One region of the Pseudoalteromonas sp. NEC-BIFX-2020_002 genome, then DNA from elsewhere that is predicted to be linked to it. Evidence: predicted binding sites of a transcription regulator. Region 1 holds the regulator's gene; each other region holds the start of a gene.
The links. The regulator sigma-54, encoded in region 1, starts transcription at its own class of promoters, with help from an activator protein. The targets are predictions, from matches to a motif close to GTTGGCACGNNNNTNGNNT.

Region 1 (4,217 bases):
AAGTAACATTAAGCCTAATACGCTATCTCCAGCGGCTTCTTTGTTATCTTGATGAAGCGTAATACTGGCATCGAACTGCACGGCTAGTTGCGCTAATACACTGGCTGCACGGGCGTGTAAACCAAGCTTATTTTCTATTAAAAATGTATCTTCTAAACGCATTGGTTTCTCTTCGTTTATTCTTGTTCGCGATGGCGAATTTTTACATTACTATGGCTCATTGCAAAGCTTTCGCCAATGGTTTGTGCTAAATACACTGAACGATGTTGTCCACCGGTACAGCCGATTGCAATTGTTAAGTAGCTACGATTATTGCGTTCAAGGTGTGGTAACCATGTTTGCATAAAAGTTTGAATTTGCCATGTGAATTTTTGCACTATGCTGTGACTCGCTAAATAATCTTTTACCGGTTGATCAAGCCCTGTTAGTGGCTTTAATTCAGGTTCCCAGTGTGGGTTTGGTAAAAAGCGCGCATCAAATACATAATCAGCTCCCTTAGGAATGCCATGCTTAAAACCAAATGACTCAAATGTAATGATCAGTTTTTTATCTTTTTTGCCTAAGATTTTTTCGCGAATTGATTCAGCCAGCTGGTGGACACTTAAATCGGTTGTATCAAGAATAAAGTCGGCGCGAGTGATAAGTACATCTAAGAGCACTTTTTCTTGTTTAATGGCTAAATCAAGTGGCAGTGAATCTAAAGAAAGTGGGTGTAAACGGCGTGTTTCAGAAAAGCGCTTAATGAGCGTTTGGTCGTCACTGTCTAGATAAAATAGAGTTGGGTTTGCAAACCCCGGAAGATACTCAAGAATATCATTAAACTCTTGCTGTTCTTTGGGTAAGTTACGCACATCAATACTGACGGCAATCTTATCGTAGTTATCAGATACACTACGTACTAACGACGGTAATAAGTTTACAGGGATATTATCAACACAATAATAGCCAAGGTCTTCTAATACACGCAAAGCGACAGATTTACCTGACCCTGAGCGCCCACTGATGATAATTAATTCCATGTAAACTCTCCTTCTTTTAACTACGACTGTTCAACAATGACTTGATATAGATCTTGGTCTGTTTTTGCGCTACGTATTTGTTTACAAAACTCTTTGTCGTTGAGTTTATCAGCAATTGTAGCCAACGTCTTTAAATGAAGTTCACTGTCACCATCAGGTACGATGAGTGCAACAAAAATATCGACGGGGCGATTATCAATGGCATCAAAATTGATTGGTTGTTCGCTTACTAAAATTAAAGCGAGTGGTTCTTGTGCGCCACTCATACGACCATGCGGGATCGCGATACCACGGCCAATACCTGTACTACCTAATTTTTCTCTATTTAATAGAGCACTCAATATGTCTTGTTGTGATAAGTGAGGAAGCCGTTCATGAGCCAATTGGCTGATAAATTCGAGGATACGTTTTTTGCTATTAAAAAGGACCGCAGCTTTACTGCAGTCCTGACAAGTAAGTGAACTTAGTTTCATAGTGTTAGTGTCGAGCGTGCTTCTCTTTGTGTTTGATAACTTGACGGTCGAGTTTATCGATGAGCCCGTCAATCGCGGCATACATGTCCTGGTGCTGCGTTGAGGCAAATAGCTCTGCGCCACTGACATGTAATGTTGCTTCTGCTTTTTGGTTGAGCTTTTCTACGTCAAGAATAACATGGACATTGTTGATGTGATCAAAATGCCTCTCAAGCTTCGCAAACTTATTGTTTACATAGTCTCTTAATGAATCAGTAATTTCTACGTGACGACCAGTTAAATTTAGTTGCATAAGCATTTTCCTTCTTGTGGTTTTACGCCTTAAATCAAGCTTTTACGTTGATTTGACGGTGGAATAGCTAGCGATTCACGGTACTTTGCTATTGTTCGTCTAGCTACTTTGATACCTTGCTCTGCCAATATATCTGCAATTTTACTATCACTCAATGGTTTAGCTGAGTTTTCTGCTGCAATCAATTTTTTTATGAGTGCACGAATTGCTGTCGATGAGCATTCTCCGCCATTTTCGGTACTGACATGGCTTGAGAAAAAATACTTTAACTCAAAAATACCACGTGGTGTATGCATGTACTTCTGGGTTGTTACCCGGGAGATTGTTGATTCATGCATTTCAACCATTTCAGCAACATCGTTTAATACCATAGGTCGCATAGCCTCGGGGCCATGCTCAAAAAAACCTTGCTGCTGTTTAACAATGCAGTTAGTTACTTTGAGTAATGTGTCATTACGACTTTCTAGGCTTTTTATAAACCATTTAGCTTCTTGTAAATGAGAGCGAATAAATTGGCTGTCAGTGCTCGATTTTACTGAGCGCGACATCGCCGCATATTGGCTGTTAACTCTAATTTTTGGCATGCTATCTGGGTTGAGCTCTACCACCCAGCGGCCTTTAATTTTTTTCACTGACACGTCGGGAATAACGTACTCTGACTCTTCTCGAACTATGGTATCCGCAGGCTTTGGATTAAGGCTGTGGATGAGTGTCATTACTTCTTTTAGTTCATCTTCCTTTAGCTTAGTCTTTTTCATCAAAGTACGATAGTCGCGACTAGCTAATAAATCGATATGATCAGTTAAAATCATTTTTGTTTCGGCAATCCAAGGCGTTGCAGGATCAAATTGATTTAGCTGAATACATAAACATTCAGGTAGGCTGCGTGCAGCAATACCGACCGGATCAAATAACTGAATACGCTTTAATACCGCTTGAACTTCATCAAGTTCAATTTCTTCTTCGTTATTACCTTTGTTTAGGCTTTCAGCAATGTCTTCACAGCTTAGTGTAAGAATACCTGAGTCATCAACCGCTTCGACAATGGCTATCGCGATAGCTTCGTCAGTCGGACTAAAATGAGTCAGCTGTAGTTGCCACATAAGGTGATCGTGGAGGGTTTCAGATGAAGCGCCTTGATAAATAGATTCATCTTCAGGCATTGGCCCTGATGAAGAGCTTGGTGCGGCGCTCATGTATTCATCCCATGTAACATCCATCGCCATTTCGTCGCTTACGGTATCTTTTGCTAGCGCTTCACTGCTTTCTTGTTCGTATTCACTTGGCGTGTCATCAGCTGAGGCACTGACAGTTTGATCATCAGTATCTTGTTTTTGTTCGTTCTTACCACCTGATTCATCACCAAAGTCATTTTCATCGACCTCAAGTAATGGATTGCTATCTAGTGCTTCTTGGATCTCTTGTTGAAGATCTAATGTGCTCAACTGTAACAAACGAATAGCTTGTTGTAGCTGTGGTGTCATTGTAAGTTGCTGGCCCATGCGCAGCTGGAGTGATTGCCTCATGTATCTCTAACAATCCTTTTATTGTTGTCATAATTAAGTCTAGCAGAACCTTAGCCGGGCGTGGCTTTATAGCCTAAATTGCTCACCCAAATAAACGTCGCGGACTGTTTGGTCGGCAAGTACATGCTCAGGAGTGCCTGATGCAATTAACTCCCCATGAGAAACTATGTAGGCTTTTTCACAAACATCAAGGGTTTCTCGTACATTGTGGTCGGTAATAAGTACGCCTATCCCACGGTTTTTAAGATGTTCAATAATCTTCTTTATATCTAACACCGAAATAGGATCAACGCCAGCAAAAGGCTCATCTAATAGGATAAATTTAGGGTTTGCGGCTAAAGCGCGAGCAATTTCAACGCGACGGCGTTCACCACCAGATAATGCCATACCTTGACTATCGCGGATGTGCTGAATGCTAAATTCATCAAGTAAGCCATCAAGCGCTTCTTCACGAGCTTGTTTATTTAGCTCTTTACGGGTTTCGAGTATCGCCATCAGGTTTTGGTAAACGGTCAGTTTGCGAAATATCGAAGATTCTTGCGGTAAATAGCCAATCCCTAAACGTGCACGGCTGTGCATTGGTAATAAGGTGATGTCGTTATCATCTATGCTTATTTTACCTTTGTCGCTTGGCACTAATCCTACAATCATGTAAAAAGTGGTGGTTTTGCCTGCGCCATTAGGGCCAAGTAAGCCAACAATGCTACCAGCGCTGACTTCTAAGCCTACATTTTTTACGACTTGGCGGCCTTTATAACTTTTTGCTAAAAACTCAGCTTTTAATGTGCTCATGGCTGACCTTTTTCGTTATCTTTTTTAGTGTTTACTGGGACTAATATTGTATGCACTCGTTCGTCTGAATTTTCATCTTTTTCAGCGCTAATTAATTGTTGGTCCATGTCGTATG
Region 2 (4,217 bases), on a different contig from region 1:
AATAATGCCGCCGCCATCTGGGGCTGGTCGATATTCATATTTAACGGCAGTGACCGAAATTGAAAATGAGTTGGTTGAAATTCTTGATGTAGAAAAAATCTTGAATGAAATCTGCCCTGTAAATACAGAAGTTAGCGCCGAAATCGCTAGTGATGGTGAAATTCAAAAAGACTTAGGTGAGCGTATCGTCTTTATTGCTGATGACTCAGCCGTTGCGCGTAACCAAGTAAAACGTGCTCTGGAACCCTTAGGTGTTCAAACTGAACTCGCTAAAAATGGTAAAGAGGCATTAATTCGTCTTCGTGAAATTGCAGAACTTGATTGCAAACATGATATTACTGAACGTGTTGGTTTGTTGATTTCTGATGTAGAAATGCCTGAAATGGACGGCTATACTCTTACCGCTGAAATTAAAGCTGATCCAAAACTTGCGCCGTTACATGTTATTTTACATACATCGCTTAGTGGTGTGTTTAATCAAGCAATGATTGAAAAAGTCGGTGCTGATGACTTTATTGCAAAATTTAACCCAGATGAATTGGCAACAGCAGTAAAAAAATGGGTTCATTGTGACTAATTCTGATAGGTGGTGTTACTTTGGAAAATAAGCATTTAGAGCAAGGCGAGTATAATCAATTTCGTTCTTTTTTAGAGCAACAATGCGGCATTGTGTTAGGCGATAATAAGCTTTATTTAGTTAAAAGCAGACTTGCGCCTTTAATGGTGCGCTTTAAAGTTGAATCGCTTTCGCAATTGGTTAGTAAAACACTCAGCCCACATGAGCGTCAGTTACGCGCTGCAGTTGTTGATGCAATGACAACAAATGAAACACTTTGGTTCAGGGATCAATATCCTTTTGAGTTATTGCAATCTAAATTGTTTCCTGAGCATAAAGAGTTACGTAGGCCATTAAAAATATGGTCTGCGGCGAGCTCTTCTGGGCAGGAGCCTTACTCAATTGCAATGTCGGTTGCTGAATTTCAGGCTAAGCAGCCTGGTGTATTAAAAATGGGTGCTCAGATAATTGGTACTGATATTTCTAATACGATGCTAGATATGTGTAAACATGCAGAATATGATTCACTCGCTTTAGCTCGTGGTTTGTCAGTAGAGCGCCGTAAAAAGTTTTTTAAAGACAGCGGCAATGGCATGGCGCAGGTTGTTGATCCTATTAAAAAACTGGTTAGTTTTAGACACCTAAATTTATTGGACTCGTATGCGCTGATGGGGAAGTTTGATATTATTTTTTGCCGTAACGTATTGATTTATTTTTCACCTGAAGTGAAAGCAAAAATTATTGCCCAATTTGCTCAAGCGCTTAACCCTAAGGGCTTTTTGTTTTTAGGAGCGTCAGAGTCAATGTCGGGACTCAGTGATGAGTTTGATATGGTTAGGTGCAACCCTGGAATTATTTATCAAAAAAAATAACTAATTCACTTCTAGCTACTCCTAAAAAAACGGTGCCGTATAAGCACCGTTTTTCTTTATAATTAATAAGTTAATCCTTCCTTTATTGTGTTCATTAAACTGGCTCGTCTTTTGCATTAATCAACTTAAGTCAATTTTTTGGAGATGGTTATGGCTATCAGTTTTGATAAAGCATTTGGGGTGCATCCTCACGCAATGTTGATCCGTTCGCAGCGAGCAGAGTTATTAGCAACCAATATCGCTAATGCTGATACGCCAGGCTATAAAGCGAAAGATATCGATTTTGCGTCTGCACTTAAAACGGCAAAAAGCCACCAGCAAAGCGGCAACAGCATGGTAACAACCAACGCTAAACACATTGCCGGCGGCAGTCGTTATGTAGGTAATAGTGAAATGTTTCGCTCGCCAAATCAAACAGATACAGGTGATGGTAACTCAGTGGATATACAAGTGGAACGAAACTTGTATACAAAGAACTCATTAGAGTATCAGGCAAGCCTGCAGTTTATGAGCGGTAAAATTAAAGGCCTTAAAAAAGCCCTCGGTAGTCAAGGAGCCTAAGCATGAGTTTATATAACGTTTTCGATATTTCAGGTACAGGTATGAGTGCACAGAATGTACGCTTAAATACCACAGCCAGTAATATTTCTAATGCCAATACTATTAGCTCAAGCCAAGACAAGACTTATCGAGCACGCCACGCTGTGTTTGCTGCGGAGTTGAGTAAAGCATCGGAATCGCACGGCAACAAACAGGGGTCGTCTGTTGGCGTAAAAGTATTAGGGATCGTGGAGAGTAATAAGCCACTGCAAATAGAATATAACCCGAACCATCCAAGTGCGGATGAAAATGGTTATATCTACAAACCTAATGTTAACGTTGTTGAAGAAATGGCTAATATGATTTCTGCCTCACGCTCTTATCAAACAAATGTGCAAGTTGCTGATGCAGCAAAGCAAATGTTAAGCAAAACACTGTTGCTTGGGCAGCGGTAATTGAGGAAAGGTTATGAGTAACGATATCAGCACAGCATCGTCAACCTATTTAGATTCGCTCAAGTGGCAAGATAAACAGGTAGCGAGCGAGCAAAAAAGCGATGAGTTAACGCAAGAAGATTTTTTCTCGCTGCTAACTCAACAGTTGTCATTTCAAGATCCTAGTAAGCCGGCCGACAATGATCAGATGATCGCACAGATGACCAGTTTTACTATGGCTGAAGGGATCTCGAATTTAAATAGCAACTTTCAGTCACTGGCAGCGTCAATGACATCGAATTCAGCATTACAAGCCTCAACTCTAGTGGGTAAGCAGGCGTTATTAGAGTCTGATAAGTTAGATTTGAATGACACAGGTGATGCTCGCGGGACTGCTGTTGCTGAAGGCCCCGTTGAAAGCTTGATGCTACGAATCGAAGATTCTTCAGGGCAGTTGGTACGTACCATTGATATGGGGGCTCAACCAGCGGGTGCTGTGCGTTTTGCATGGGATGGTAAAAATGCCGATGGGGAACGTTTACCTCCAGGTGAGTACAAAATTAAAGCAGAAGGGCAGCTTAATGGTGAGTTTACAAGTTTACCTGTTGCAACTTTTAAGAATATCGAAAGTGTGAATATTAATGGTGCTAATGGCATTATCGTTAACACAAAAGAAGGTGCGGTTAGGCTAACTGACGTTGCAGAAATCGCGTAGAAATTTTAATAATTAGTTAGCCTTCTTTCGGCTAAACATTGACAGATTAGAGGTGAATTATGAGCTTCAATATTGCATTAACTGGCATTGCAGCCGCACAAAAAGATTTGGATGTAACTGCAAATAATATTGCTAACGTAAATACGACCGGTTTTAAAGAGTCGCGCGCTGAATTTGCTGATGTGTATGCATCGTCAGTTTTTAGCTCGGGCAAAACAAAAAATGGTGATGGTGTACAAACCACCATGGTGGCGCAACAATTCCACCAAGGTTCACTTAAGTTTACTCAAAACTCATTAGATTTAGCAATCACGGGTGAAGGTTATTTTGCAATGAGTGAAGATATAGCATCGCAAGATTTTTCATATTCTCGTGCAGGTGCTTTTAAGCTCAATAAAGATAACTTTGTTGTTGATGCACGTGGTAATTACTTGCAAGGCTTCCCTGTTGACCCTTCTACAGGCAATACAACATCTGTAAGTTTAAGTACGACTTCACCGATTCAGATCCCTGATGCATCAGGAGCACCGCGTCATACGAGCAATATTTATAGCTCAATGAATTTAGATTCGCGTTCAGATGTGCCTACTACTTCTACATTTGATCCTACCGATAGCACGAGTTATAACTCGTCAACGTCTACAACAATTTATGATTCGCTAGGTCAACCTCACGTTGCGCAGTTATTTTTTGTAAAGCAAGATCCTGCGACCAATGCAAATAGCTGGAGTGTTTATGCCACGATGGATAAACAACCGTTTGATATAACGGGTGCTGCAACAGCAACTGGAGCACATACCCCGATTGATTCATTGCAATTTACTGCCGCAGGTTTACCTGATGTAGCAGCGCCAGAAACAACTTTTCCTGATGTAGTATTGCCATCAGGTGCTGCGGCAGGTTTAAGCACTTTATTGAGTAATGGCGCACAATTTCCGAACGAAATTACGGTAAATTGGCGTGACTCTGCAGGTACGAGTAATAAAGTACCAACTCAATACGCAAGTCGTTTTGAAGTTAAAGCACTTGAGCAAGATGGTGCAACAGTGGGGCGTTTAGCGGGGATTGATATTGGTACAGATGGTAAGGTCGTTGCGTCA
Region 3 (4,217 bases), on a different contig from region 1:
AAAATTATCTCCCCTTATAAACAATTACCCACTAGGCATACTTTTTTGCCTATTTGGCTGGCATGTTCTTGCATTTGATGACGCATCTATACTCATTAATCTAGTTGCTTGGCTAGTCATTGTTCATGGTATAGGAACTTGGGTGGCTGGTTATTTCCCTATGGATGCAGATCCTTATATAAAAACGCCAACTGTGAGTTGCAATATCCACTCTTGGGCTGGTTTTATTATGTTACTTTCATTGCTAATTGCGCCGTTGCTGGTGGTTTTTAGTGGGAGTGTGTCGGTTATTTTTCGGTGGTTTTCAGCGGTGTCGGCCGGATTTACAATTTACTTTTTAGTGTTGTTGGCTAAAGCGTTTAAGGCAAGAAAGCACGCAGGGGTTTATCAGCGTGTATCTTATGGTATTCAGCTATTGTGGCTAAGTGCATTTTCGTGGGTGATCTAAATAAGAGGAATTGAAATGTCAGAGTATCTAGTGAAAATTGACTGGACGCGTAAAGCAGATGAATTGTTTATAGATAACAAATACAGTCGATCTCATCAGTGGGAGTTTGATGGTGGTCTAAGCGTGGCGGCATCATCTTCTCCGCATATAGTGCCACTACCGTATTCGGTTGCTGAAAATGTCGATCCAGAGGAGGCATTTATCGCTTCGTTGTCGAGCTGCCATATGTTGTTCTTTTTATCTATTGCTGCAAAACATAAAATTAAAATTGATAGTTATATTGATAATGCTGTCGGCGTGATGGAAAAAGACGATGCGGGTAAAGTCGCTATGACACTGGTTACATTAAAGCCGAAGGTAACACCGTCAGAGGGGCAAGCGTTGAGCTTTGAGCAACTGGAATCTTTTCATCACCAAGCGCATGAATTGTGTTTTATTGCCAACTCAGTAAAAACTAAAATAGTCACTGACATTGTCTATTTTAGAGACACTCGGTTATAAGCAAAATTTAACCGCTTTGCCATTGTGATTTCGCACAATGGCAACAAACCACACTTTTAAGCAAAAACCAGCTCCGTTATTTTCTTTTCTGTTAAAATATATTTTTAAATCAATTAAAATCAAAGTCTTAAGCTTGTTGTTTTACAGGTTTATTTTTTAAACTATGGCTATTCAGTTGCAATACGATTTTAGACACTCTAAAAGTGAGCTAAAAAAGCGTATGAAAGATAAAACTGTGTCATTTATTAAAAAACTAAGCTATTGATTATTATTGATTTAATTTTTATGTAAAGTGACTTGTTGCTAATTGGCCACAAAAAAGAGTGGTTAAACCTTTTTATTCTTCCTTTTTAACTATCAACATCATGATTTTAAATAACTATTTAGAGTTGGCACCGAAGTTGTAATAGTTAGCTTGTATTGAACGAAATGAGATTGCCCTCGGTAGTTTATATAGCGTTCGTAAACATAAATATTGAAGGAATATAACGATGAATACATTAAATAAAACATTAGCACTTATCGCATTAGCATCATCTTCAGCAGCATTCGCTGCAACCGACTTTGACACGTTAGATGTTGATGGCAGTGGCGCAATCAGCCAAAGCGAAGCATCAGTGGATGCAGATTTAATGAGCAAATTTGCCGAATTAGATACCGACGGTAACGGTGAGCTTTCAAAAGAAGAGTTCTCGAACGCGTAACGTTAACCTTAGTGCCAGCGTTTAGCTGGCGAGCTTGAAACCAAGCATTGTAAATTTGAAGGAATATAACTATGAATACATTAAATAAAACATTAGCACTTATCGCATTAGCATCATCTTCAGCAGCATTCGCTGCAACCGACTTTGACACGTTAGATGTTGATGGCAGCGGCGCAATCAGCCAAAGCGAAGCATCAGTGGATGCAGAGCTAATAAGCTTATTCTCTGAACTAGATACCGATGGGAATGGTGAGCTTTCTGTAGAAGAGTTTGCAAAAGCTTAATTTTTATAAAGTGATTTCTTAAAGAGATTTTCGATACCAATATAATGAAAAGTAAAAATACTACTTTTTATTTATGAGGAATAAAACGATGAAACATATTAATACAACATTTGCTATTTTGGCCCTTGCAGCTTCATCAGCAGCATTTGCTGCGGTTACCTTTGAATCATTTGATACCGATGGTAATGGTGCTATTTCCAAAGAAGAGGCATCGGTAAATACACGCCTTGTAGAGATATTTGCAGACTTAGATACTGATCAAAACGGTGAGTTATCAAAAGAAGAATTCGCCAAGGCACAATAAGCTTTCCTTAGCGGAAAATAAAATGAACACTTCACTTCATATACGTAAAAAGCAGCTTAACTTAAGCTGCTTTTTTAATTGAACCGGTATATAAAGCATATTTTCTTATAAGAAAATAGCACTTACTTGGAATAGTTTTTCAACGACGTTGATATGCTTTTTATCAATTAAAAACATGATAACGTGATCACCAGAGTGAATAACCGTGTCGTCGTGCGCAATTAATACATCATCGTTACGAACGATTGCACCAATAGTAGTCCCTGCAGGAAGCTTGATATCAGCAATTGCACGCCCTACAACCTTTGATGTGTTTTCGTCGCCATGGGCAACAGCCTCAATCGCTTCTGCCGCACCTTTACGTAAAGAATACACATTTACAATGTCACCACGGCGAACATGAGTAAGCAGCGCTGAAATTGTTGCTTGTTGCGGTGAAATGGCGATATCAATTTCACCACCTTGCACTAAATCAACATACGCACCGCGCTGAATAAGCACCATGGTTTTTTGTGCACCCATGCGTTTGGCAAGCATGGCCGACATGATGTTTGCTTCATCGTCATTAGTCACCGCAATAAACACATCAACTTGTTCTATGTGCTCTTCCGATAGCAGCTCTTGATCGGATGCATCCCCACAAAACACCACGGTGTTATCGAGCATTTCAGACAGCTGCTCGGCACGCTCTTTACTGCGTTCGAGTAACTTTACACTGTGATTTTTTTCAAGTGAACGGGCAAGCCCTGCACCGATATTACCGCCACCTGCGATCATAATTTTTTTGTATGAACGCTCGAGCTTCTGTAGCTCATTCATTACTGCTCGAATGTGCTTAGTTGCAGCGAGGAAGAATACTTCATCATCTGCTTCAATAACGGTGGTGCCGAGTGGCTTTATTGCTTTACCTTGGCGATAAATGGCAGCAACACGCGTTTCAACGTTAGGAATATGCTCTTTTAAGGCTGATAGCGCATAACCAACCAATAAGCCACCGTAGTATGCTTTAACAGCCACTAACGAGAGCATGCCATCACCAAACTGCAAAACCTGTAAAGCCCCTGGGTAGTCAATCAAGCGACGAATATACTTGGTGACCAATTGCTCGGGTGCAATGTAGTGATCAACCGGTAAATCATCATTTTGAAATAATTTTTCACGGTACTTTAGGTATTGCTCTGAGCGAATACGTGCAATTTTAGTGGGCGTTTTAAATATACTGTAAGCAACTTGGCAAGCGACCATGTTCACTTCATCTGAACTGGTCACTGCTATTATCATATCGGCGTCTTCCGCACCGGCGCGGCGTAGTACGTCTGGGTGTGCACTGTGTCCTGTCACACCTTGCAGGTCGTACTTATCTTGCAACTCACGTAAACGGTTGCCATCAATATCAACAACCGTGATTTCGTTTTGTTCACCTACGAGGTTTTCAGCGAGCGTTCCGCCTACTTGTCCAGCACCGAGTATGATTATTTTCATGGTTTACTTGAGCTTCTTATGAGTGTTTTTTTACAAGTTTGGCATAATAGAAACCGTCGCTTTCACCGGGCAGCAATTGCAGACCTGGGTTTGCTGGCGTGTCGTTATCATGTAGCGGAATATGCTCAACGTCATTGTTGTTTGCTAAAAACTTAGCAACTTGTAATTGGTTTTCTTGTGGTAATACCGAGCACGTTGCATAAATTAAGGTACCACCGGGCTTAAGTAACGGCCAAATGTTATTTAGAATATCACCTTGTAATGTTGCAAGATCATTGATATCAGAGGCACGGCGCAACCATTTTATGTCAGGGTGGCGGCGGATCACGCCTGTTGCGGAGCAAGGGACATCTAATAAAATGCGGTCAAACTGTTGTTCGTCCCACCATTTGTGTGGTTGAGAAGCATCAGCACATTGTAAATCAGCACCTAGACCAATACGGACAAGGTTTTGTTTTACGCGCTCAAGGCGTGTTTCGTCGCAATCAAGAGCA
Region 4 (4,217 bases), on a different contig from region 1:
CAATGCCTGAACCAATAGCATTAGTCCCTTTTAAATCCGGTGCTTTATAGTACATATCAAAAATTCGATGCAACTGCTCTTGTGGTATTCCCTGCCCTGTATCTGTAATACTCATAACCAACCATGGGCCGCATGCTCTATTTTCTCTACGACATTCAAGCTGTACTTGACCTTGTTTAGTAAACTTAACGGCGTTATTTATAAGGTTCCATACCACTTGACGTAAACGTGTGGGGTCAAGCTTTGCATATACATCCAACATACCTTTTCGTTGAATTTCAAACTCCAAACCTTTTTGTTCAGCTATTAATCCTGCAAAATTTACCACATCATTAATAAAGTCAGATACATTAATTGAGTCGGTAACAATATCAAGTTGTTCACGGTCAATTTTATCTAGATCAATAATGTCATTAAAAATATTGCCGAGTGTTTCTGCACTAGAAAATACCGTGTTACACCAGCTGCGCTGCTGTTTATCAAGCTCAGTATCAAGCAGCATTCGTGTTAAACCAACAATACCATTGAGTGGGGTTCGCAATTCATGGCTCAAAGTGGCAATAAATTTCCCTTTGTCTTTATAGGCAGTTTCAAGTGCTTGCGCTGCCTCTTTACGGCTAGTGATATCACGTCCAAATGCCAATAGCCCAATATATTCACCATCATCATTGATAAACGGTAATTTACGCATTTCAAACCAACGCTTTTCACTCCCTACCGGATATTCCACATCAAGCGTTAAGGCGGTATGAGTTTCTTCGACTTTATTATCGGTGATTAATACTTCAGGTAAAAAATGGGTTGGGTAAATTTCTTCTGCGGTTTTACCAATTAGTTCAAGACTTGATTTACCCATTACTTGTTCAAACATTTTATTACACCCAGCAAAAACGCCATTATTATCTCGGTAATAAAACAAGTCAGGAGAGGAGTCGACAATAGATCGTAATAACATACCTTGTTGCGCGAGCTCTTGTTGTGTCTTTTTACGCTCTGCAATTTCGTGTCTGAGCTCTTCGATTGCACGATGCTTGGCATGAAAAGCCATTTTCCGCTCATCTATCTCAATATTCAAGCGACTAATATTGTCTTTTAGTGTTTGATTTAAAAGCTTTTCTTGTTTAGTTGCCGTGTCTAAATAAGCATAGGATGCATCTAGCTGACGTATGGAGTTAATCAGCACGCTTATAATAATAGGAGAAACCACCGCAGTAAAAAAAACCACGGCAAATATATCAACTAACATTACCTCGCCAACAGCGACATAATAAAACATGCAAGATAAAATCAACGACACCACTATTAATAACGCATAGCAAATTGCTGCGGTTTTAAGCTCACCGAATCGGGTAATGGAACTGGAAAGTATTCGAGCCCAGGGACTCAAAGAAGAATCGATCATATATAAATCTGTCTCTTGGCTATGCGTTTAAACTTGGCAAACTTCGTAGCTATCAAAAATAACTAACATCTACGCATATTTTAGCATTTTTACATTAGCAATTTTCATGTTCCGCGACGAAAACAGAAAATTTTCATCTACCACGTATTTTTAAATTATTTCGTGTAAAATACTGCGCTTTACAATTGCCAACAACGAGACTTGCAATGCAAACCAACATGCCCGATATAGCAGATACGGCTCCCGCCTTACAAACTGGTAAATTAGACTGGGTTGGTATGGCTGATATTGAACTGCCGTTTATTTTTGAATCTCGGGGTCTTGCGCCTGTAAACGTTAATGCAAAAGCTCGCGCCTTTGTTAATCTTCACAAAGAAGATGCAAAAGGCATTCATATGTCGCGATTGTTTTTAGCATTAGATACCTTATCTACCGAACAACATGTTAACCCTAGTACCCTATCACAAGCTTTGGATACTTTTATTTCAAGCCATGAAGGGCTGAGTGATCAAGCAAAAATTGAATTTAAATTTGAGCTTCCACTGCGCAGAAAGTCACTTTTAAGCGGTAAAGCTGGCTGGAAAAGCTACCCTATCACTCTAGAGGCAAAAATTGACCGCGGGCAACTAAGCTTTGAACTAAGCCTTGATGTAACTTATTCGTCAACATGCCCATGCTCAGCGGCACTAGCGCGCCAACTTATTCAAAATGCCTTTGTGGAAAAATTTAACCAACAACCACTTAATCACGAAGAAGTAATTAATTGGCTTGGTAGTACAGATGGCATAATCGCAACGCCGCACTCACAACGCTCTATTGCTAACGTCAAAATTAAGTTAGATCGTAATATTACTGAATTTGATATTTTAAGCCTGGTAGATACACTCGAAAATGAGCTTAAAACCCCTGTTCAGGCTGCGGTTAAACGTGAAGATGAGCAAGAGTTTGCTCGCTTAAACGGTCAAAACCTGATGTTTTGCGAAGATGCGGCACGGAAAATAAAAGCCGTACTAGAAAGTGAACAATACGCTGATTACTGGTTACAAATAAATCATTACGAGTCACTGCATGCCCATGATGCTGTTGCAATTGCAGTTAAAGGCGTTGCCAATGGTTATCAACCTTAATATAAACCATACCCGTTTAATATAAATACGTAACACCACAACACTTAGGCACACAAATTGCTTTGTAATTTACAGTGTCAATTTGTTGTTGTGGAGTTACCGTATGGAATTCGCTTTATTATCAATTTTAGTTTTAGTCGTAGGGGCATCTGTTGTTGCGTCAAAGTTTACCGATGATGGCGGAAACCCTTACCCTTTCACCCGTAAAGATAGTGTATTTACGCAAGTTGAAAGTGCCTTTTTAAATCTTTTAGAACGTGCTGTTGGCGATCAATACAAGATTGTTAGCCGCGTTAAATTAATTGATATCATTGATTGCAAACATGGCTTATCGCCTAAAGCAAAACGTGCAGCTATTGCTAAAGCAAAGAACAAACAACTGGATTACGTATTAATCGATAAAGAAAAAATGACTATCGTTGCCGCTGTTGATTTAGTTAACAATGCAAATAAAGATGGCCACAAAGCGCAGCGCGATTGGTTTGTAAATGGTGCATTAGAGGCCGCTGGTATCCCGCATATTCGTATGAAAGTAAAATCGGGTTATCGCCCAAGCGAAGTACGAGACGCCATTATGTTTAAATTAGGCAAACCTGCTGCACCGAGTATTCGCCCAAGCCGAAATAGAGTGACCAAACCAGCAGTGTTATCTCCTTCGCAAGCAAAAGCCCATTCGACTGCACTAGCTGAAATATAGCAGCATCGGTAAAAACAAAATGCGAGTTTAGGCTCGCATTTTTTGTTTGTTTTACCCTACTCCCATTTTTGCAGTATAATCTAGCCATCTAATTCGAGGAATTTTAAATTATGAATGTTGGTATTATTGGCGCAATGGAGCCAGAAGTTAAAATTTTGCGTGAAGCGATGCAAAATCCACAAACTCTAACTAAAGCAGGTTTTACTTTTTATACTGGTGAGCTAGCAGGTAACACTGTTACTCTAGTCCAATCAGGTATTGGTAAAGTAGCGTCAAGTATTGCAACAACACTGTTAATTGATAACTTTAAACCTGATTGCGTGATCAATACGGGTTCTGCCGGTGGTTTTGATCCGTCATTAAGCGTGGGTGATGTTGTTATTTCTTCTGAAGTTCGTCATCACGATGTTGATGTAACCGCATTTGGTTACGAAATTGGCCAAGTGCCACAAATGCCAGCGGGTTTTGCCGCGCATCCTAAGCTAATTGACGCTGCGCAACAAAGTATTGAAAGCATTAGTGACGTTAAAACGTTGATTGGCTTAATTTGCACAGGCGATTCATTTATGTGTGACCCTGTACGTATTGATAAAGCCCGCGCTGACTTTCCTACAATGCTTGCCGTAGAAATGGAAGGCGCAGCTATTGCACAGGCCTGCTTTACACTTGAAACACCATTTGTTGTGATCCGCTCAATGTCTGACATTGCAGGCAAAGAGTCACCACAATCATTTGAAGAATATCTAGAAACCGCTTCAATTAACTCATCAAAAATGGTGCTCGCGTTACTAGAGAAGTTAACTGCGGTAACTCTATAACGTGTTACCCAATTTAGTTCAGCAACATTTGGACTTTATTGTATTTATATTAGCGCTCCTGAGTGAGCGCTTTTTACCTCTGGTCAGTTGGTATCACCCCAATACATTTTTAACGGCCGTTTTTACTGCGCTTGGTAAACGTGTTTATCGTGAACGTGAACCAAAAAGCTACC

Region 2: the regulator sigma-54 is predicted to act here: its motif matches at 1,527-1,545, upstream of flgB (flagellar basal body rod protein FlgB).
Region 3: the regulator sigma-54 is predicted to act here: its motif matches at 1,338-1,356, upstream of HJP15_RS19415 (EF-hand domain-containing protein).
Region 4: the regulator sigma-54 is predicted to act here: its motif matches at 2,574-2,592, upstream of HJP15_RS17225 (DUF2726 domain-containing protein).

Annotation. Positions count from the first base shown of each region.
Region 1 covers NZ_JABEPJ010000013.1:2,088-6,304, forward strand. The annotation lists gene HJP15_RS14620 (HPr family phosphocarrier protein) at 1-162, opposite strand, end outside; gene rapZ (RNase adapter RapZ) at 177-1,019, opposite strand; gene HJP15_RS14630 (PTS sugar transporter subunit IIA) at 1,040-1,492, opposite strand; gene hpf (ribosome hibernation promoting factor) at 1,497-1,784, opposite strand; gene HJP15_RS14640 (RNA polymerase factor sigma-54) at 1,814-3,310, opposite strand; gene lptB (LPS export ABC transporter ATP-binding protein) at 3,377-4,102, opposite strand; gene lptA (lipopolysaccharide transport periplasmic protein LptA) at 4,099-4,217, opposite strand, start outside.
Region 2 covers NZ_JABEPJ010000003.1:12,228-16,444, forward strand. The annotation lists gene HJP15_RS04345 (chemotaxis protein) at 1-577, shown strand, start outside; gene HJP15_RS04350 (CheR family methyltransferase) at 598-1,428, shown strand; gene flgB (flagellar basal body rod protein FlgB) at 1,579-1,989, shown strand; gene flgC (flagellar basal body rod protein FlgC) at 1,992-2,423, shown strand; gene HJP15_RS04365 (flagellar hook assembly protein FlgD) at 2,437-3,117, shown strand; gene flgE (flagellar hook protein FlgE) at 3,177-4,217, shown strand, end outside.
Region 3 covers NZ_JABEPJ010000023.1:47,181-51,397, forward strand. The annotation lists gene HJP15_RS19405 (DUF998 domain-containing protein) at 1-448, shown strand, start outside; gene HJP15_RS19410 (OsmC family protein) at 464-949, shown strand; gene HJP15_RS19415 (EF-hand domain-containing protein) at 1,441-1,653, shown strand; gene HJP15_RS19420 (EF-hand domain-containing protein) at 1,725-1,937, shown strand; gene HJP15_RS19425 (EF-hand domain-containing protein) at 2,026-2,241, shown strand; gene trkA (Trk system potassium transporter TrkA) at 2,347-3,723, opposite strand; gene rsmB (16S rRNA (cytosine(967)-C(5))-methyltransferase RsmB) at 3,740-4,217, opposite strand, start outside.
Region 4 covers NZ_JABEPJ010000018.1:10,951-15,167, forward strand. The annotation lists gene arcB (aerobic respiration two-component sensor histidine kinase ArcB) at 1-1,402, opposite strand, end outside; gene folE2 (GTP cyclohydrolase FolE2) at 1,609-2,529, shown strand; gene HJP15_RS17225 (DUF2726 domain-containing protein) at 2,633-3,226, shown strand; gene mtnN (5'-methylthioadenosine/S-adenosylhomocysteine nucleosidase) at 3,337-4,044, shown strand; gene HJP15_RS17235 (cobalamin biosynthesis protein CobD/CbiB) at 4,046-4,217, shown strand, end outside.